Lichenibacterium dinghuense: one gene and its partner. The main gene of each other region encodes a partner of the protein of the gene in region 2 in a complex. Links are inferred from orthologs where the notes say so. Each region holds a gene or a part of one and is shown on either strand. Other genes may lie near its edges.

What was found.
Region 1: the proteins of carA (region 2) and carB are in contact, whole or in part, in a solved structure (PDB 1KEE), measured with the Escherichia coli proteins. The link is inferred for Lichenibacterium dinghuense from one-to-one orthologs.

The regions. Positions count from the first base shown.
Region 1 is NZ_JAJLMN010000001.1:291,747-301,851, forward strand. The notes cover bases 6,246-10,105. They hold carB (carbamoyl-phosphate synthase large subunit), read right to left. Parts: upstream 9,770-10,105; coding sequence 6,446-9,769; downstream 6,246-6,445. Other genes in these bases: L7N97_RS01425 (hypothetical protein), read right to left, coding at 9,933-10,105. Also shown: metH (methionine synthase), read left to right, coding at 1-1,275; L7N97_RS01390 (DUF7168 domain-containing protein), read right to left, coding at 1,328-2,014; L7N97_RS01395 (Ros/MucR family transcriptional regulator), read left to right, coding at 2,187-2,600; L7N97_RS01400 (amidase), read left to right, coding at 2,674-4,170; L7N97_RS01405 (mitochondrial fission ELM1 family protein), read right to left, coding at 4,154-5,173; L7N97_RS01410 (hypothetical protein), read right to left, coding at 5,185-5,742; transcription elongation factor GreA, read right to left, coding at 5,756-6,229. UniProt on the Escherichia coli protein: Large subunit of the glutamine-dependent carbamoyl phosphate synthetase (CPSase).
Region 2 is NZ_JAJLMN010000001.1:1,591,186-1,600,264, forward strand. Bases 6,246-9,079 are described here. They hold carA (glutamine-hydrolyzing carbamoyl-phosphate synthase small subunit), read right to left. Parts: upstream 8,352-9,079; coding sequence 7,140-8,351; downstream 6,246-7,139. Other genes in these bases: L7N97_RS07695 (hypothetical protein), read right to left, coding at 6,465-7,004; L7N97_RS07705 (GatB/YqeY domain-containing protein), read left to right, coding at 8,527-8,982; mutL (DNA mismatch repair endonuclease MutL), read left to right, coding at 9,065-9,079. In the rest of the region: L7N97_RS07660 (LysR family transcriptional regulator), read left to right, coding at 1-459; L7N97_RS07665 (DUF2076 domain-containing protein), read right to left, coding at 489-1,280; L7N97_RS07670 (ABC transporter ATP-binding protein), read right to left, coding at 1,368-2,684; L7N97_RS07675 (ABC transporter permease), read right to left, coding at 2,733-4,469; L7N97_RS07680 (Uma2 family endonuclease), read right to left, coding at 4,588-5,115; L7N97_RS07685 (hypothetical protein), read right to left, coding at 5,262-5,516; L7N97_RS07690 (RBBP9/YdeN family alpha/beta hydrolase), read left to right, coding at 5,674-6,225. UniProt on the Escherichia coli protein: Small subunit of the glutamine-dependent carbamoyl phosphate synthetase (CPSase).

The DNA of each region.
Region 1 (10,105 bases), 1.3 Mb from region 2 along the record:
GTCGCCTCCGAGATGGAGCGCCAGAAATTCCGCGTGCCGCTTCTGATCGGCGGCGCCACGACGAGCCGCGTCCACACGGCCGTGAAAGTCGCGCCGCGCTACACCTCGGGCCAGGCCGTCTACGTGACGGACGCGAGCCGCGCTGTCGGCGTCGTGTCGAGCCTGCTGTCGCCCGACAACCGCGACGCCTTCGTGGAGCGCACCCGTGACGAATACCGCCGCGTCGCCGCCGCCCACGCGAAGAGCGAGGCCGACAAGCAGCGCCTACCGCTCGCCAAGGCGCGCGCGAACCGGCTCGCGATCGACTGGAGCGGCTACGAGGCGCCGGTGCCGTCCTTCCTCGGCACGCGCACCTTCGAGACCTACGACCTCGCCGACCTCGCGCGCTTCATCGACTGGACGCCCTTCTTCTCCACCTGGGAGCTGAAGGGCCGCTACCCCGCCATCCTCGACCACGAGACGCAGGGGCCCGCGGCGCGCGCGCTGTTCGACGACGCGCAGGCCATGCTGGCGAAGATCGTCGCGGAGGGCTGGTTCAGGCCCAAGGCCGTGGTGGGCTTCTGGCCCGCGGAAGCGGTCGGCGACGACATCCGCGTCTTCACCGACGAGGCGCGCGACGAGGAGGCGGCGACCTTCTACACGCTGCGCCAGCAGCTCTCGAAGGGCGGCGGGCGCGCGAGCCTCGCCCTCGCCGACTTCGTGGCGCCGCGCGAGTCCGGGGTCGGCGACTACGTCGGCGGCTTCGTGGTCACGGCCGGCATGGAGGAGGAAGTGCTCTCCGAGCGCTTCACCCGCGCCAACGACGACTATTCCTCCATCATGGTCAAGGCGCTGGCCGACCGCTTCGCCGAGGCCTTCGCCGAGGCCATGCACCAGCGCGTGCGCAAGGAGCTGTGGGGCTACGCCCGCGCCGAGCAGTTCGAGCCAGACGAGCTGATCGGCGAGCCCTACCGCGGCATCCGCCCGGCGCCGGGCTACCCGTCCCAGCCCGACCACACCGAGAAGGCGACGCTGTTCCGCCTGCTCGACGCCGAGGCCAAGGCGGGCGTGCGCCTGACGGAAAGCTTCGCCATGTGGCCGGGCTCCTCCGTGTCGGGCCTCTACCTGGCGCATCCCGAGGCCCACTACTTCGGCGTCGCCAAGGTCGAGCGCGACCAAGTCGAGGACTACGCGCTGCGCAAGAACATGCGGGTCGGCGAGGTCGAGCGCTGGCTCGGGCCGATCCTCAACTACGTGCCGGGCGGGGCCGAGCCCTTGCCGCAGGCGGCGGAGTAGGAGGCGGTCTCTCCGCCGTCATCGCTTCGCTCGCGATGACGGTGGAGCGCGCTCACCCCACCTTCAACGCTTGTCCCGCCGCGCTCCCCGCGTCGTAGGCCCCTTCGGCGACGAGGCGCCGCGGGCCGCCCTGCCCCTCCACCATCACGAGCCCGAGCTTGGCGAAGGCCTCGTCCACCGCCGACGTCTTCACGACCGCGATGTCGCGCCCCGTGCCGCGGTGGCGGGCGTCGCGCGCGGCCTTGAGGGCGTCGAGCTTGCCGGCGATGCCGTTCACCATGCCGAGCACGAAGGAGGCGTTGACGGTGTGGCGGTCGCGCGTGTCGAAGCGCGCGTAGTCGCGGCTCGTCTTGTAGCGGCCGAGTTCGGCCCGCACGGCATCGTCCACCGTCTCGGCGAGGTCGCGGGCCGCTGCGGCGTCCTCCGGCAGGCCGAAGAAGACGTGGCTGACACCGCCGTCCGCGGTCTTCTCGCGCCACACCCGGCAGTCGCAGAAGGCCGCGATGGCGCCGATGCAGGCGTCGAGCGGCACGCGCTTCCGGTGGCGCGACGCGAAGGCGACGCTGTTGCAGACCGATTCGCGGATCTCGACGTCGGTGAGCGACAGCGCGTGGCGGTCGAGCAGCTCCGCCACCTTGGCGGCGGCCGACAAGGCCTCCCCCTCGGTGCAGCCGTTCTGCACGGTTTTGGCCAGAAGCGCCGCGATTCGGCCCTTCAATCGATCCCGTTCGGTCGACATGCGGTCTCCGGAGGCGGCGCGCCGCCCTTGTGTGACGTCGTATCGAAAGCTTGCGAAGGAAAACGCGACGCTTTAACGTAAAGTCAAGCGTAGAAGCGTCGAGATGACAAACGTGTCTGGCCGCCGCTGTGGCGCTCAATCGACGTAAAACGACCCAAAGGACGCCGGGAACATGAGCGGAGACAGCAACGGGATGCGGATGATCGAGCTCGCGACCGACATCGTGGCCGCCTACGTGGCCCACAATGCCGTTCCGGCGAGTGATCTGCCGACCCTCATCAAGGCTGTTCATGATTCGCTCGACCGCGTGCAGGCGGGACCCGTCGCGGAACCCGTGGTAGAGCCGCAGCAGCCCGCGGTCGCCATCAAGAAATCCGTCACCGACGACTACATCGTATGCCTGGAGGACGGACGGAAGTTCAAGTCGCTGAAGCGCCACCTGCAGTCGGCCTACGGCATGTCGCCCGAGCAGTACCGCGCCAAGTGGAATCTCCCGCGCGACTACCCGATGGTGGCGCCCGCCTACGCCAACAAGCGTTCCGAGCTCGCCCGCCGCATCGGCCTCGGCCGCAAGGTCGAGGGCTGACGGGCAGCGTCAAGCCCGGTCCTCGCGCCGCGTGGGCCGCGGTGGCATGGTGCAGGCCGACCCGGAGCCCGCCATGACCGAACCCTGTGACCTGTCGGCCGTCGACCTCGCCACCGCCATCGCGGGCCGGCGCCTGTCGCCGGTCGAGGCGCTCGACTCCTGCCTGAGCCGCATCGCCGCCGTCGACCCGGCCGTCAACGCCGTCGTGCTGGTGGACGAGGAGGGCGCCCGGAACGCCGCCCGCGCCGCCGAGGCCGCCGTGATGCGCGGCGGCCCGCTCGGGCCCCTGCACGGCGTTCCGGTCGGCATCAAGGACACGCAGGACACGGCCGGCCTGCGCACCACCTACGGCAGCCCCATCTTCGCCGACCACGTCCCGGCCGGGGACGCCGGCTGCGTGGCGCGGCTGCGCACCGCCGGCGCGATCGTGCTCGGCAAGACCAACACACCGGAGTTCGCCGCCGGCGCCAACACCCGCAACCGCGTCTACGGCGCCACCGGCAACGCCTTCGATCCCTCGCGCTCGGCCGCGGGCTCGTCGGGCGGCTCGGCCGTGGCTCTGGCCTGCGGCATGGTCCCGCTCGCGTCCGGGTCCGACACCGGCGGCAGCCTGCGCAACCCCGCCGCCTATGCGGGCGTGGTCGGCCTGCGGCCGTCGCCGGGCCTCGTCGCCGGCGAGGCGCGCGGCCTCGGCTGGAGCCACCTGCCCACGGACGGGCCCATGGCGCGCAGCGTCGCCGACGCCGCGCTGATGCTGTCCGCGATGGCGGGCGACGACGCGCGCGACCCGCTCAGCTACGCGCTGCCGGGCGAGGCCGTGCGCGGGGTACCGGAGCGCTGGTCGCCGCCGCGCCCGGTCGAGTTGAAGGGGCTCCGCCTCGCCTTCACGGAGGACTTCCGCTTCGCGCCGACGGAAGCGCACGTGCGCCGCGTGTTCCGCACCCGCGTCGTCGCGCTGGCGCCGCTGTTCGCGCGCGCCGCCGAGGCGACGCCGGACTGCGCGGGGGCCGACGACGCCTTCGCGGTGCTGCGCGCCTCGCACTTCCTGGCGCAGCACGGGGAGACATACCGGACCCGGCCCGAGATGCTGGGCTCGAACGTGCTCGTCAACGTCGAGGAGGGGCTCGGCTATTCCCTCGCCGACTACGCCCGCGCCGCCGCGGCGCAGACGCGGATCTACCGCGGCTGGCAGTCCTTCTTCGCCGAGCACGACGTGCTGGTGAGCCCGGCCGTGACGCTGAGCCCCCGCCCCTGGGCGGAGCCCTACCCGACCGAGATCGACGGCGTGCCGACCCGCTCCTACTATCAATGGCTGGCGCTCGCCTACGCGGTGACGCTGCCCGGCCATCCGGCGCTGAGCCTGCCGCTCGGCCTCGACGAGTCCGGGATGCCGTTCGGGCTGCAGATCGTCGGGCCCCGCGGCGGCGACGCGCTGGTGCTCGGCGTCGCGGCCGCGCTGGAGCGGGCCTTCGCGGGCGACGCCGCGCTCGGCCGCCCCCGGCCCGACCTCGCCCGGCTCCGCGCGGCGCGGCCGATCAGCGAGGCGAAGGGCTTCAGGGACGGGCTGTGAGGCCCCGGAAGGCCCGATAGCGCGCCGCGATCTCCCGCGCCGTCACGGGCGCCGAGTCGATGGGCGCGTAGCTCCAGCTCTCCAGCCGCCCCGTCCAGCGCCGCACCGCGCCCTCCTCGGTCAGGCGGTCGAGGTAGCGCGTCACCTTGGGGTGGCCGCCCGAGGGCTCGTAGACGTGCACCGGGGCGCCCGTCGCCGTCGCCTCGCCCACCATGTTGGCGCTGTCACCCGTGACCAGGATCGCCGAGGCGTGGGCGAGGATCTGCGGATAAGGGTTCTCCCCCGTGCCGTCCCACACGAAGGCGCGCCCCTCGGCCAGGGCCGGCTGGAGCGCCGCGCGGATCGCAGCCAGCGCGTCGGGCGGCGTGCGGCGCGACGGCGTCACCATCAGGCTCGCGCCCGATCCCGCGATCGTCGCCGCGATGCCGGCCAGCGCCTCCACGTCGGCGGGCGAGAAGTCGTGGTTCACGCCCTTGCCGCCCAGCACCATGGCGACGCGGGGCTGCGGCAGGGGCGCGATGCGCGGGTCGATCGCCGCGCGGGCGCGGGCGAAGACCTCCGGCCGCAGCCGGTGCGCCGGCGTCAGCGACACCACGACGTTGTCGCCGCGCAGCTTGTCGTGCTCCGGGATCCAGATCACGTCGGCCGTGCCGGTGCCGGTGTAGGGGTCCTTCACGAAGACCGTGAAGGTGCGGCCGCCCGAGGCTCGCTTGACCCGGCGCAGGTAGGGCACGGTGCGCCGGCCCGCCGCGAAGACGATGTCGGGATAGGGCGGCGCGATCGGGCTGCCGGGGCGCCCCGGCGCCTCCCGCGGGTCGACCGGGCCGTAGGGCGTCGCCCAGGACCAGGGTGCGCGCGGCGCGATGAGGCGGCGCGGCGGGGCGAGGCCGAGCGCATCGGCGATCCCGAAACACTGCACCTCGTCGCCGATCTTGCCGTCGCTGAGCACCCAGGCGGTCGTGCCGGGCGGGAGCAGCCCCGCGACGGCATCCCGCGCGACCACCTCGGCCGCGGTCAGACCCCCATCTCCCGGCGGAGCCAGTAGGCGAACTGGTAGGAGATCGAGGCGATGCGGCGCTCGGTGATGTCCGGCGTGTACCAGGCGCCGCTGTAGCCCGGATCCAGCGTCGTGTAGAGCGGCGTCTCGGACAGGACGCGGCTGCCGGAGGCCACGATGCCGACGCCCTCGATGTTGTCGGGTCCTTCCCCGCCGTTGCCGCCCCGGCGCCCGCCGGCCCAGGGCGGCAGGTAGAGCGAATGGATGCGCGCGAGGAGGGTGACGCCGCGGTCCCCCGCCCCGACCATCAGGTCGGCGAAGACGTGCCGCAGATCGCCCTGGAGATCGTGCGCCAGGAGGTCGGCGTCGCCCGCGAAGGCCGTGCGCAGGGCGGAGGTGTCCACCGCGACGCGGGCGATGCGGAGCCCGCCGGGAACGGCGGAGCCGCCCGGGACCGGGAGGCCGCCCGGCGGCGGAGGGAGCAGTTGTGCCGCCGCGGGCGCGCTGCGGGCGAGCGGCAGGGCCGCCGCGGCGAGGAGGCCGAGGGCGGCGCGGCGTGTGGGGGAAGACGTCATCGAGGGCGGGCGATCAGCGGAACGCGACGTCGAGCAGCTCGTAGCTCTTGCCGCCGCCGGGGGTGTTCACCTCCACGCTGTCGCCGGTCTTCTTGCCGATCAGGGCGCGGGCCGTGGGCGAGGTGATCGACACCTTGCCGCTCTTCACGTCGGCCTCGGCCTCGCCGACGATCTGGAACACCTTCTTCTCCTCCGTGTCCTCGTCCACCAGCGTCACGGTCGCGCCGAACTTCACCGTCTTGCCCGACAGCTTGGACACGTCGATGACCTCGGCGCGCGACAGCTTGTCCTCCAACTCGGCGATGCGGCCCTCGTTGAGCGACTGCGATTCCTTGGCGGCGTGGTATTCGGCGTTCTCGGACAGGTCGCCGTGGGAGCGGGCCTCCGCGATCGCCTGGATGATGCGCGGGCGCTCCTCCTGCTGGCGCATCTTCAGCTCGGCCTCCAGCGCGGAATAGCCCGCGACGGTCATCGGCACTCTGTCCATCTCGTTCACTCTCGACGGTGCATCGCGGGCCGGCGCCCGCGATGGCGGCATGGGGGTCGGGCCGGCCCGCACGCCCGCGGCGCGCCCGGAGCGGGTGGGTCGAGACCGGCTCGACGGTTGGTCAGGATGATGCGGGCGCGGGGCCCCGTCAACACGCGGCGAAGCGGCGGGGTTCCGGGGACACGCCGAAGGCCGCGGGCCCCCGGCGGCCGATCTTCAGTTGAAATAGTCCTGCAGGGCCCGCACTTCGAGCTCGCCGCCGACGTAGCCGCCGATGCCGCGCGCCGCCGCGATGGCGCCCGCCAGCGTGGTGTAATAGGGCACCTTGTGCAGCAGGGCGGCGCGCCGCAGGTCGCGTGAATCGCTGAGCGCGCGGGCCCCCTCCGTGGTGTTGACCACGAGCTGGATGCCGCCGTTCTTGATGGCGTCGACGACGTGCGGCCGGCCCTCCGACACCTTGTTGACCTTCGTGGCCTCGATGCCGGCCTCGCGCAGGCTCTTCAGCGTGCCGCCGGTCGCCTGGATGCGGAAGCCGAGCCCGGCCAGCACCCGGATGGTATCGAGCACGCGCGGCTTGTCGGAATCCTTTACGGAGACGAAGACCGCGCCCCGGGTCGGCACCGCCGTGCCGGCGCCGAGCTGGCTCTTGGCGAAGGCGATGTCGAAGGAGCGGTCGAGGCCGATCACCTCGCCGGTGGAGCGCATCTCCGGGCCCAGCACCGTGTCGACGCCGGGGAAGCGCGCGAAGGGGAACACCGCCTCCTTCACGGCCACGTGGTCGAGCTTCAGCGCCTGGAGATCGAAGGACGCGAGCTTCTCGCCCGCCATCACGCGCGACGCGATCTTGGCGAGAGGCTTGCCGATCACCTTGGCCACGAAGGGCACGGTGCGCGACGCGCGCGGGTTCACCTCCAGCACGAAGATCGCGCCGTCCTTGAGGGCGTATTGCACGTTCATCAGCCCGACCACGCCGAGCGCCAGCGCCAGCACGCGCGTCTGGCGCTCGATCTCGGCGACCGTCCCGGCATCGAGCGAGTGGGGCGGCAGCGAGCAGGCCGAGTCGCCCGAGTGGATGCCGGCCTCCTCGATGTGCTCCATGATGCCGGCCACCACGACGTCCGTCCCGTCGCAGAGCGCGTCGACGTCGACCTCGATCGCGTCGGACAGGTAGCGGTCGAACAGCAGCGGATTGGTGCCCAGCACCGTGTTGATCTGCCCCGTCTTGTCGTTGGGGTAGCGCGTCTTCACCTCGGGCGGCACGAGGCCGGGCAGCACGTCGAGCAGGTAGGAGTCGAGCGCGGCGTCGGTGCGCACGATCGCCATGGCGCGGCCACCGAGCACGTAGGAGGGGCGCACGACGAGCGGCAGGCCGAGCGAGGCCGCGACAAGGCGCGACTGCTCGACCGAATAGGAGATGCCGTTCTTCGGCTGCTTCAGGCCCACCTTGTCGAGCAGGCGCTTGAAGCGGTCGCGGTCCTCGGCGAGGTCGATCGAATCCACGGTGGTGCCGAGGATCGGGATGCCGGCCTCCTGCAGGGCGTGGGCGAGCTTGAGCGGCGTCTGGCCGCCGAACTGCACGATGACGCCCTTCAGCGTGCCGCGCGAACGCTCGACCTCCAGCACCTCCAGCACGTCCTCGGCGGTGAGGGGCTCGAAGTAGAGTCGGTCGGACGTGTCGTAGTCGGTCGACACCGTCTCGGGGTTGCAGTTGACCATCACGGTCTCGTAGCCCGCGTCGCGCAGCGCGAAGCAGGCGTGGCAGCAGCAATAGTCGAACTCGATGCCCTGGCCGATGCGGTTCGGGCCGCCGCCGAGGATCACCACCTTCTCGCGATCGGACGGGCGCGCCTCGTCGGCGGGCGCCCCCGCGAAAGGCGGCGCGTAGGTCGAGTACATGTAGGCGGTGGGCGAGGCGAACTCGGCCGCGCAGGTGTCGATGCGCTTGAACACCGGGCGCACGCCCAAGCTCCGGCGCGCGGCCGTCACCTCCGCGACCTCGCGGCCCGCGAGGGCGGCCAACCGCGCGTCCGAGAAGCCGGCGCTCTTGAGCGCCCGCAGGCTCGGGGCCGTGGTGGGCACGCCGAAGCGGCGCACCTTCTCCTCGAGGTCGACGATGTCCTGGATCTGCGCGATGAACCATGGATCGAAGGCGCAGGCCTCGTGGATCTCGGCGTGGCTCATGCCGTGGCGCAGCGCCTGGGCGACGACCAGGATGCGGTCCGGCGTCGGCCGGCCGAGCGCGGCCCGCAGCGCGACCGTCTCCTCGCCGGGCACGAGGCCCTCGATCGGGATCTCGTCGAGGCCGTTCAGCCCCGTCTCCAGCGAGCGCAGGGCCTTCTGCAGGCTTTCGCCGAAGGTCCGGCCGATCGCCATGGCCTCGCCCACCGACTTCATGGCGGTGTTGAGGATGGGCTCGGCGCCGGGGAACTTCTCGAAGGCGAAGCGCGGGATCTTGGTGACGACGTAGTCGATCGTCGGCTCGAAGGAGGCCGGCGTGGCGCCACCCGTGATGTCGTTCTGGATCTCGTCCAGCGTGTAGCCGACCGCGAGCTTGGCCGCGACCTTGGCGATGGGGAAGCCCGTGGTCTTGGAGGCCAGCGCCGAGGAGCGCGACACGCGCGGGTTCATCTCGATGACGATCATGCGGCCGTCCGCGGGGTTCACCGCGAACTGCACGTTGGAGCCGCCCGTCTCGACGCCGATCTCGCGCAGCACCGCGAGGCTGGCGTCGCGCATGATCTGGTATTCCTTGTCGGTCAGCGTCAGCGCGGGCGCCACCGTGATCGAGTCGCCCGTGTGGACCCCCATGGGGTCGACGTTCTCGATCGAGCAGATGATGATGGCGTTGTCGGCGCGGTCGCGTACGACCTCCATCTCGTATTCCTTCCAGCCGAGCACGCTTTCCTCGACCAGAACCTGCGTGGTCGGGGAAGCGTCGAGGCCGCGCTCGATGATCTCGATATATTCGTCGCGGTTGTAGGCGATGCCGCCGCCGGTGCCGCCCATGGTGAAGGACGGGCGGATGATGGCCGGCAGGCCGACGTCGTCGAGGCAGGCGAGCGCCTCTGCGAGTGAGCCGACGTGGTGCGAGCGCGGGGTCGCGAGGCCGATCTTGGTCATGGCGTCGCGGAACAGCTCGCGGTCCTCGGCCTTGTCGATGGCGGCCGCGGTGGCGCCGATCAGCTCGACGTCGTGCTCCTTCAGCGTGCCCATGCGCTCGAGAGCGAGGGCGCAGTTGAGCGCCGTCTGGCCGCCCATGGTGGGCAGCAGCGCGAAGCCGCCCGGCACGGCGTGGCGCTCGGCCGCGATGATCTTGGCCACGACCTCGGGGGTGATGGGCTCGACGTAGGTCCGGTCCGCCATGTCCGGGTCGGTCATGATGGTGGCGGGGTTGGAGTTGACGAGCACGATCCGGTAGCCGTCCTCGCGCAGCGCCTTGCAGGCCTGGGTGCCCGAATAGTCGAACTCGCAGGCCTGGCCGATGATGATCGGGCCGGCCCCGATGATCATGATCGTGGCGATGTCGGTGCGCTTCGGCATCAAAAGGTCCTACGGATTCGCGTGTCGTCGTCGGCCGGGCGGGCCCCGTCTCTTAGAGCAGGCCCGACCGTTGCGGAAGCGCCGCAGCTTCGTCGCTCCTCACACATGCAAAGACCCGGCCTTCCGGCCGGGTCTTTGCATCGTCGGAGGCCGAGAAGGCCGATCACATTGGGGGCGTGACGCCGTCCTTGCCGACCACCACGGCGCCCTTCTCGATCTTGTCGCCGGTCATGCCGGGGGCGTTGATGAACACCTTGGCGCCGGGCACGAGGTCGGCCTTGGTGGCCTCGCCGAGCTGCACGATCGGGGTGCCGTCCTTGATGTCGACCTTCTTCT
Region 2 (9,079 bases):
CTGGAGAAGCCGGAGGCCGGGCGCTTCGTGTCGCGCAAGCTCACCGACTATTCGCTCGGGCTCTTCGCCTCGGCGGGCTACCTCGCCCGCCACCCGGCGCCGGCGGACGCGGCCGGGCTCAGGGCGCACCGGCTCGTCGGCTACGTCGAGGAGTTCAACTATTCGCCCGCGCTGGGCTACGTGGCGGAGCTGTGCGGCGACGCGCCGGTCGCCTTCCAATGCGCGGGGGCGGTGGGCCAGCTCGAAGCCGTGCGGGCCGGCATCGGCATCGGCGTGCTGCACGACTTCATCGCGCGGCGGCACCCGGACCTCGTCCGCGTGCTGCCGGCGCGGCGCGCCGAGCGCTCCTACTGGATCGTGGAGCACGAGGACACGCGCGGCATCGGGCGGATCCGCGCGGTCCACGACGCGCTGGTGGAGGCCGCGACGCGCGACCGCGCAACCTTCATGGCGCGGTGAGGAGCGGGCCTGAAGGCCCGCCCGCCGCGTCAGACGTCCTGGCTGTAGCCGCCGGGATCGCCGCCGCCCTGGTCCCCGCCGCTGCCGTAGTCGCCGGCCTGGTAGCCGCCGCCACCGCCCTGACCCCCGTCCTGCGGGCTGTCGTAGTAGTTGTTGATGATGGTCTCGCCGCCGGGCTGTCCGAAGGCGCCGCCCTCGCCGCCGCCGAAGCCCGACGCCATGCCCATCGGGTCGTGGCCGCCCGAGAACAGGTTCTTGATGCCGTCGGCCATCAGCACGCCGCCGGCGACGCCGGCCGCCGCGCCGAGCGCGCCCTTCATGAAGCCGCCGCCACCGCCGCCGCCGCCGAACATGCCGCCGCCCTGGGGCTGCTGCGGCTGGCCGTAGCCCTGCTGCTGCCCGTAGCCCTGGTTGCCCCACGGGCCGCCCTGGCCCTGGCCGTAGCCCTGCTGGCCGCCGTAGCCGGGCTGCCCGCCGCGATAGGGGTCGGGATGCTGGCTCGTCGCCGGCACCGAGGAGGCCGCGGCGCCGCCGCCGAACATGCGCCCGAGGCCGCCGAGGAAGCCGCCGCTCTCGCCGCCCTGCGACGAGCCCTGCTGGTGCTGGCGGACCTGCTCCTCGAGCTGCTGCAGCCGCTCGTTGGCGGCGCGCAACGCCTGGTCCTGCACCAGCACGGTCTGGGTCAGGAGGTAGGGCGCGTAGGGTTGCGTGCGCACCTGATCGTTGATGAGCTGCTCGGCGTCGCGGTCGCGCCCCTGGCTGCCCACCGACCTCATGCGGTCGAAGAGACCGGTGATGAGCTGGCGTTCGTCGGAGTTCACGTTGCGTCTCCCTGGATGGCGGGCCGTCGGCCGGCGCGCCTCATGTGGGGACAACGCGCCGCGCGCCAAGGGGGTCCGGAGGGCGCGTCAGGTCGGGTTTTCGAGGGAGAAGGAGCGGTTGTCCTCGTCGTAGGCGAAGACTTCGCCGTAGCGGCCCCAGTTGATCGCGGAGCGCAGCGTCTTCTCGGCGTAGTCCTCGCTCATGTGGTCCTCCAGCTCCTCGCGGAAGCGCGTCGCGTTGGCGACGTGGGAGGGGCGCTCGTCGAGCACGCGCTTGATGCGCGCCGCCAGCGGCACGTAGGCGATGAGGTGGTCGCCGAACTGCTTCTTGCGGGCGTCGGTCTCGGCGTCGGCGAAGCGCCGCCCGGCGGTGGTGAGCTTGATGTCGCCATCCTCCAGCTCGGCGAAGCGCATGAGTTGCAGCGTTTCCGCGATGGGGAACAGGTCGTCGATCTCCATCTGCAGCGAGTCGGCGAGGTGGGGGAGGTCGGCCCGGCCGTTGTAGGGCTCGGCCGCGACCTCCTCGATGAGGCCGGCCAGCGAGTTGGTGGACACGCGCGGCAGCACCATGCCGATGCCGGTGCCGGGGAACAGCCCGTCCTTGCCGGGCTGCTTGGACGTCTGGCGGCGCGTCATCAGCGCGTAGATGTTGTCGACGAGCTGGCGGAACACGGGGTCGAGCCGGTTGCGCGGGTGGGGCAGCGTGACCCGGATCTCGGAGGCGATGCGCCCGGGATGCGACGACAGCACCAGGATGCGGTCGCACATCAGCACGGCCTCCTCGATGTTGTGCGTCACCATGAGGATCGACTTGATGGGCAGCCGGCCCTCGCTCCACAGGTCGATGAGGTCCGAGCGCAGCGTTTCGGCGGTGAGCACGTCGAGCGCCGAGAAGGGCTCGTCCATGAGCAGGATGTTGGGGTGGGTCACCACCGCGCGGGCGAAGCCGACGCGCTGGCGCATGCCGCCCGACAGCTCCTTCGGATAGGCCGACTCGTAGCCGTCGAGGCCGATGAGGTCGATGGCGGCCAGCGCGCGGCGGCGGGCCTCGTCGGGCGCGATCTTCAGCGCCTTGAGGCCGATCTCGACGTTCTCCAGAACGGACAGCCAGGGGAAGAGCGCGAAGCTCTGGAACACCATGGCGACGCCGTCGGCCGGCCCCTCGACCCTGTGGCCCTGGTACACGACCTCGCCCGAGGACGGGCGGATCAGCCCCGACACGATGCGCAGCAGCGTCGACTTCCCGCAGCCCGACCGGCCGAGCAGGCCGACGATCTCGCCGCGCGACAGGGTGGTGGACACGCCGTCGAGCACGGCCGGGGCCTCGTCCTCGGCGCCCCCCTTGTAGCGCTGCGACACGTCGCGGACTTCGAGCAGCGGGCCGCCCTTGGCTTCTTCGAGCATGGTGGGTGTCCTGTTCGGGAGGGCGTTCTGGGGCGGGGCCGGGGCGGGTCAGCTCAGGCGCAGGCGGCGCTCGGCGTAGCTGAACAGCGGGCGCCACAGCAGGCGATTGTAGAGGATCACGAAGATCGACATCATCGCCACGCCGAGCACGATCTTGGGGAAGTCGCCCGCCTCCGTGGCCTGGGCGATATAGGCGCCGATGCCGGAGGCCGACACCTTGTCGTTCCCCCATTTCACGTATTCGGCCACGATGGCGGCGTTCCACGAGCCGCCCGAGGCCGTCAGCGCCCCCGTGACGTAGTAGGGGAAGATGCCGGGGATCATCACCTTGAACCACCAGGCGAGGCCCGAGATGCGGAAGTTGGTGGCCGCCTCGCGCAGGTCGTTGGGGAAGGCCGCGGCGCCCGCGATGACGTTGAACACGATGTACCACTGCGTCCCGAAGATGATCAGGAACGACAGCCAGATGTCGGGGTCGAGGTGGAAGGTCAGGATGCCCACCACCGCGAGGGGGAAGACCACGTTGGCCGGGAATGCGGCGAGGAACTGGGCCGCGGGCTGCACGCGCTCGGCGATGCGGGGCCGGAGCCCGATCCACACCGCGATCGGCACCCACACGAGGCTGGCGATGATCAGCAGCACGATCACCCGTACCATGGTGATCAGCGTCAGCCCCACCGTCTGGAGCACGTCGCCCCAGTTGAGCGTGGTGGCGATGAACTGCACGGCCTGCCAGGCGCCGTAGGCCGCGATGACGCCGATGGCCGCGAACCACAGCAGGTCCACGGCGAGGGTCGCGGCGCGCGACGGCTCCGCGCGGCGCAGGCGCAGGCCCGGCAGGTCGAGCCGGAGGCTGGTGAACCAGTCGAAGGCGCGGGTCACGGGCTCGGCGGCGCGGCGCACCCAGACCGTGCGGGCGAGCAGGTCGAGCACCCAGGACTTCGACACGGTCTGGGACGCGGACAGCTCGACCTTGAACTTATCCGAGAAGGCCACGATGGGCCGGAACACGAGCTGGTCGTAGAGCAGGATCACCACCAGCACCACGGCCACGGCCACCAGCACGGCGGCGATGTCCTTCTGGTCGATGGCGGTGGCGAGGTAGGAGCCGATGCCCGGCAGCTTGATGGTCGTGTCGCCCACCGTGATGGCCTCGGCCGCCACCACGAAGAACCAGCCGCCCGACATGGACATCATCGTGTTGTAGATCAGCCCCGGCATGGCGAAGGGCGTCTCGAGCTGCCAGAACGCCTGCCAGGGCGACAGGCGGAAGCCCTCGCTGACCTCCTGGAGGTCGCCCGGCACGGTGCGCAGCGACTGGTAGAACGAGAAGGCCATGTTCCAGGCCTGGCTCGTGAAGATCGCGAAGATGCAGGCGAGCTCCGCCCCCAGCGTCGAGCCCGGGAACAGGCCGAGGAAGAATGTCACCGTGAAGGACAGGAAGCCGAGGATCGGCACCGACTGCAGCACGTCGAGCAGCGGGATCAGCACGGTCTCGGCGCGCCGGCTCTTGGCCGCGAGCGTCGCGTAGGTCAGCGTGAAGGCGAGGCTGGCGGCGAGCGCCAGGAACATGCGCAGCGTGGTGCGCAGCGCGTAATAGGGGAGGTCGGCGTAGTCGAGCGTGATGGCGGGGGCGTCGGCGGGCGGCAGCGGCACGACCATGCCGCGCGATCCGTGCACGATCAGCACGAACAGGCCGAAGATCAGCGACAGCGCGATCAGGTCCCACTGGTTCGGCAGGGCGCGCCGGCCGAGGGACGTGAAGGCCACGAACTTTGACGCCATGCGGGGAACCGTGTGGGAGGGCGCGCCTTAGAGGGCGCTGAGGCTCCCTATCGCATGTTGGATCGGGGTGACAATGCGATGACGCGGAGGCGGCGCTCCAGGCAGTTCCCCGCCGGCGTCAGAGCGGCCCGAGCAGGTCCTCCACCGTCAGCTCGAGGCCGGGCGGATCGAGGCGCAGCGGGCCGGACGGCAAGAGGCGCGTGCGGAGCGCGTCGCCGTCGCGCTCGTGGTGGATCACCATGCGCCGATCGATGTCGACGATCAGATAGTGTTGGACGCTCGGCAGCGTGAAATAGCCGGCGAGCTTGCCGTGGCGGTCGAAGAAGCCCGCGCTCGGCGACAGCGCCTCGACGACGATCACGGGTGCTGCCACCACGGTCGCGTTCCGTGACAGCCGTGCCCCGCAGTAGACGAGCGCGTCAGGCTCGTAGGCGGTCCGCGCGTCGATGCGGACCGTCACGCCGTCGGGAAGCATGTGGCACGGCACGCCGGCCCGGACGATGGCCTGCCGAAGCGCGGTCTGGGCCGCGAACTTCGCCTCGGCGTGGCCGACGCGCTCCGGCGCCATCGCGTGGGGCTGCCCGTCGACCAGCTCATGACGGCCCGGCCGCGCCTCGGCCCAGAGGAGGAAATCCTCGACGGTCATGCTCGGCTCGGGCTGCTGCACGGCGTCACCTCCGGCTTCGCGGATCGGGACCGGGCGTGAGGCTACCAGCGTTCCGGGCGAGGGCCAAACCGGCGCAGGCCACGTGCGCGGCACGCGGCACGGTTCCACCCACCCGCGTTTCCCGCTCAGCAGCCCTTGCAGACCGAGGTCGCGGCCTTCTCCGCTTTGTGCTCATAATGCTGCTCGGTCGGCGTCGGTGCGCCGATCTGCGGCTGGCCGGGGTTCGGCCGAGCCGTCGAGCCCGAGGGCGGGGTGCGGATCGTGGCGCCGGGGCTGGCGCCGCCGGGCGAGGTCGGGCTGACGTTGGCGGTCTGGGCCAGCGAGATCGCGGGGGCGGCGGGCAGCGCCAGGCAGGCCAGGGCGAGGGCGACGGGTCTCATGGGCGGGATCCTTCGGGCGGCTCCGGATCGGTGGAACGCCCGGGTTCCATCCCTGTTTCCGCAGGGGCGGGCGCGAGCGTCGCGCCTCGACACGCGGGGGCACGGCGCGGCAAGGTCGTGCCGCTCCACCCGATCACAACGGACCCCAAGGCCCTCCATGCGCAGCCGCGACGCCGACCTCCTCATCATCCCGGGCCTCGGCGGCTCCGGCCCCGACCACTGGCAGAGCCGTTGGGGGGCGAAGCTGCCCAACGCCGTGCGGGTTGAGCAGGCCGACTGGGACCGGCCCGTCGCGGCCGACTGGGAGGCGCGCATCGCCGAGGCGGTCGCGCGCTGCGAGCGGCCCGTGGTGGCGGTCGCCCACAGCCTCGGCGTGATCGCCTTCGTGCGCGCCCTGGCGCTCACCGGCGGCGAGCGGATCGCCGGCGCCTTCCTGGTGGCCCCGCCGAGCGAGACCACGCTGATCGGCATCGCGGAGGTGGACCCCGCCTTCCGCCCCTACCCGACCGACCCGCTGACCTGCCGCAGCCTCCTCGTCGGCAGCCACGACGACCCTTATTCCACCATCGAGGAGACCGCGACGCTGTCGGCCGCCTGGGGCTCGGCCTTCGTCGACGCCGGCAACGCCGGCCACATCAACGTGGAGTCGGGCCACGGCCCCTGGCCCGAGGGGCTGATGACCTTCGGGGGATTTTTGAGCCGGCTGTGAGCCGGCGCTCGGCCTGACCCTGCCCGAGTCCCTCCCCTGCAAGGGGAGGGTGGAGCCCGAAGGGCGCCGGGTGGGGTGGACGGCGTCGCGCGGGAGGCGGTGCGCGCCGCCTACCCCCATCCGTCTCGGCCTGCGGCCGAGACACCTTCCCCCTGCAGGGGAAGGGGGACGTTCAGCGTCGAGCCCGCATTCCGCGGCCGGTATGGCCGTTCAAACCTTTGTGCGAGCTTTGGCGCGCCTCAGCGCCGGTAGCAGGTGCGGTGGGTGACGGTCTTCTCCCAGCCGGCCGGGGTGATCGAGCGCGCCCGCTCGACCGTGCAGCCCTCGTCGGGGCCGCCGTAGCCCGCGCCGTAGCCCTCCCCCTCGACGGGCCCGACCGCCACCGCGGCGGGGCGGTAGCCGCCGCCGTAGCCGAAGGCGCCGCCGATGGGCCGGTCGGCGCGGGGGATGAACGCGGGAGGGCGGCCGTAGCCGAAGCCCTCGGCCGCGACCGGCCGGCGGAACCCCGGCCCGCCGTAGCCGTAGCCGTCGAAGCGCCGCTCGGGCCCGCGCTCGTCGAAGACGACCGGGCCGGGGGCGCGGCGGTAGCCCTCGGCGGGGCCCAGGTCCTGCCGGTGCTCGATGCGGGCGCGGCCGCCGTCGAGGTAGACGTCGTCCCGGCTGTGGTAGCTCAGCGGGCGGTCGCCACCGTCGTAGCCGCCGTAATAGTCGGCGGCGGCGGCGGGCAGGACGGAGCCCGCCAGGAGGGCGGCACTCAGAAACGCGATGTGCTTTGACATCTTCTCAACCTTCTTCCCTGTATCCTTTCGGACCCGGGAAGGCTGCGCGCCCCACCTTGAACCCGCCCTGAGCGCGCCGTTCAGCCGCGCTTCAGCGCCTCGCCCGCCGCCCGGAGGCGGCGGCGATTCGCCCCCTCAGCGGGCGCCGCGCAGCTTGCCGCTCGCCTTGTCGGCCTCGATCATCCCGACGAAGCGCCGGAACAGCCCGTGGCTGTCGTGCGGGCCGGGCGAGGCCTCGGGATGGTACTGCACCGAGAAGGCCGGGCGGTCCGACAGGCTGATCCCGCAGTTGGTGCCGTCGAACAGCGACACGTGGGTCTCCACCGCCTCGGGCGGCAGCGTGCCGGGGTCGACCGCGAAGCCGTGGTTCATCGACACGATCTCGACGCGGCCCGTCTCCTGGTCCTTCACCGGGTGGTTCGCCCCGTGGTGGCCCTGGTGCATCTTCACGGTCTTGGCGCCGAGCGACAGCGCCAGGAGCTGGTGGCCGAGGCAGATGCCGAAGGTCGGGACGCGGCGGTCGACGATCTCCCGGATCACCGTGCCGGCGTAGCGCGCCGTCTCGGCGGGGTCGCCGGGGCCGTTCGACAGGAACACGCCGTCGGGCTCCAGCGCCATGATGTCTTCGGCCGAGGCCGAGGCCGGCACGACCGTGACGGCGCAGCCCGCGTCGGCGAGCAGGCGCAGGATGTTGCGCTTGATCCCGTAGTCGATGGCGACGACGCGGTGCTTCGGCGCGTCCTGGCGGCCGAAGCCGGACGCGAGGCTCCACACCGTCTCGTCCCAGTCGGAGCGCTCGGCCGAGGTCACGTCGGGCACGAGGTCGGTGCCCTGCATGCCCCGGAACGCCGCCGCCCGCGCCTTCAGCGCCTCGCGGTCGAAGCGCCCCTGCGGGTCGTGGGCGATCACGGCGTTGGGCATGCCGGACTCGCGGATCACCGCGGTGAGCGCGCGGGTGTCGATCCCGCCGATGCCGATGATGCCCCGCGCCGCGAGCCAGTCGCCGAGCGCCGCCTTGGCGCGGTGGTTCGAGGGCGCCGTGATGGCGGCGTGGAGCACCACGCCGCGCACGCCGTTCTCGGTCGCGCCCAGCGTCTCCTCGTCCTGGTCGTTCACCCCGACGTTGCCGATGTGGGGGAAGGTGAAGGTGACGATCTGGCCCGAATAGGACGGGTCGGTGAGGATCTCCTCGTAGCCCGTCATGGCGGTGTTGAAGCAGACCTCGGCCTCGGCCGCGCCCGTGGCCCCGAAGCCTGAGCCTTCCAGCACCGTGCCGTCGGCCAGCACCAGCAGGGCGGTCGGCACGGGGTCGGCCCAGCCGGTCAACGCGTCTTGTCCGTCGCTCATCGCCGTGTCACACCCCGCGTTCCGGCGGTCGACGCCGGCGTCCGGCGGTTCGATCCGCCGGCGCCGTCCTCGCTCCCGCCCTCGTCACAATGTCGCTATGCGCCGCATCGTTAGAGGCAGCCCTCCCGAGGGTCAATCGCGCGCGGCCGGCGGCGGCGCCCCGAAGGAGGCTCCCATGCGCGAACAGCTCCCCACCCTCATGAAGGAGGCCATGAAGGCCGGCGACAAGAAGCGCCTCGGCGCGATCCGCCTGATCGGGGCCGCCATGAAGGACCGCGAGATCGAGGCGCGCGGCGCGGGGCGCGAGATGACCGAGGAGGACGAGCAGGCCGTGCTGCGCAAGATGGTGAAGCAGCGCCAGGACTCCATCGTGGCCTACGAGGCGGCGGGCCGCGACGAGCTCGCCGCGCAGGAGCGCGACGAGGTGGCGGTGCTGAGCGAGTTCCTGCCGCAGATGATGGACGAGGCGGGCACGCGCGCCGCCATCGCCGAAGCCATCGCCGAGGTCGGCGCCGCCGGTCCGAAGGACATGGGCAAGGTGATCGCCGCCGTGAAGACCAAGCATGCCGGGCGGATCGACTTCGGCCAGGCCAGCGGCATCGTGAAGGAGATGCTGGCGAAGCTCGGGTGATGCGCGGCTCCCTTCTCCCGTTCCACGGGAGAAGGGTCTCTCGAGCCTTGACGCCTCTCCGGCGCCGTCCGACATCTCGCCCATGCCGGTGCGCCGC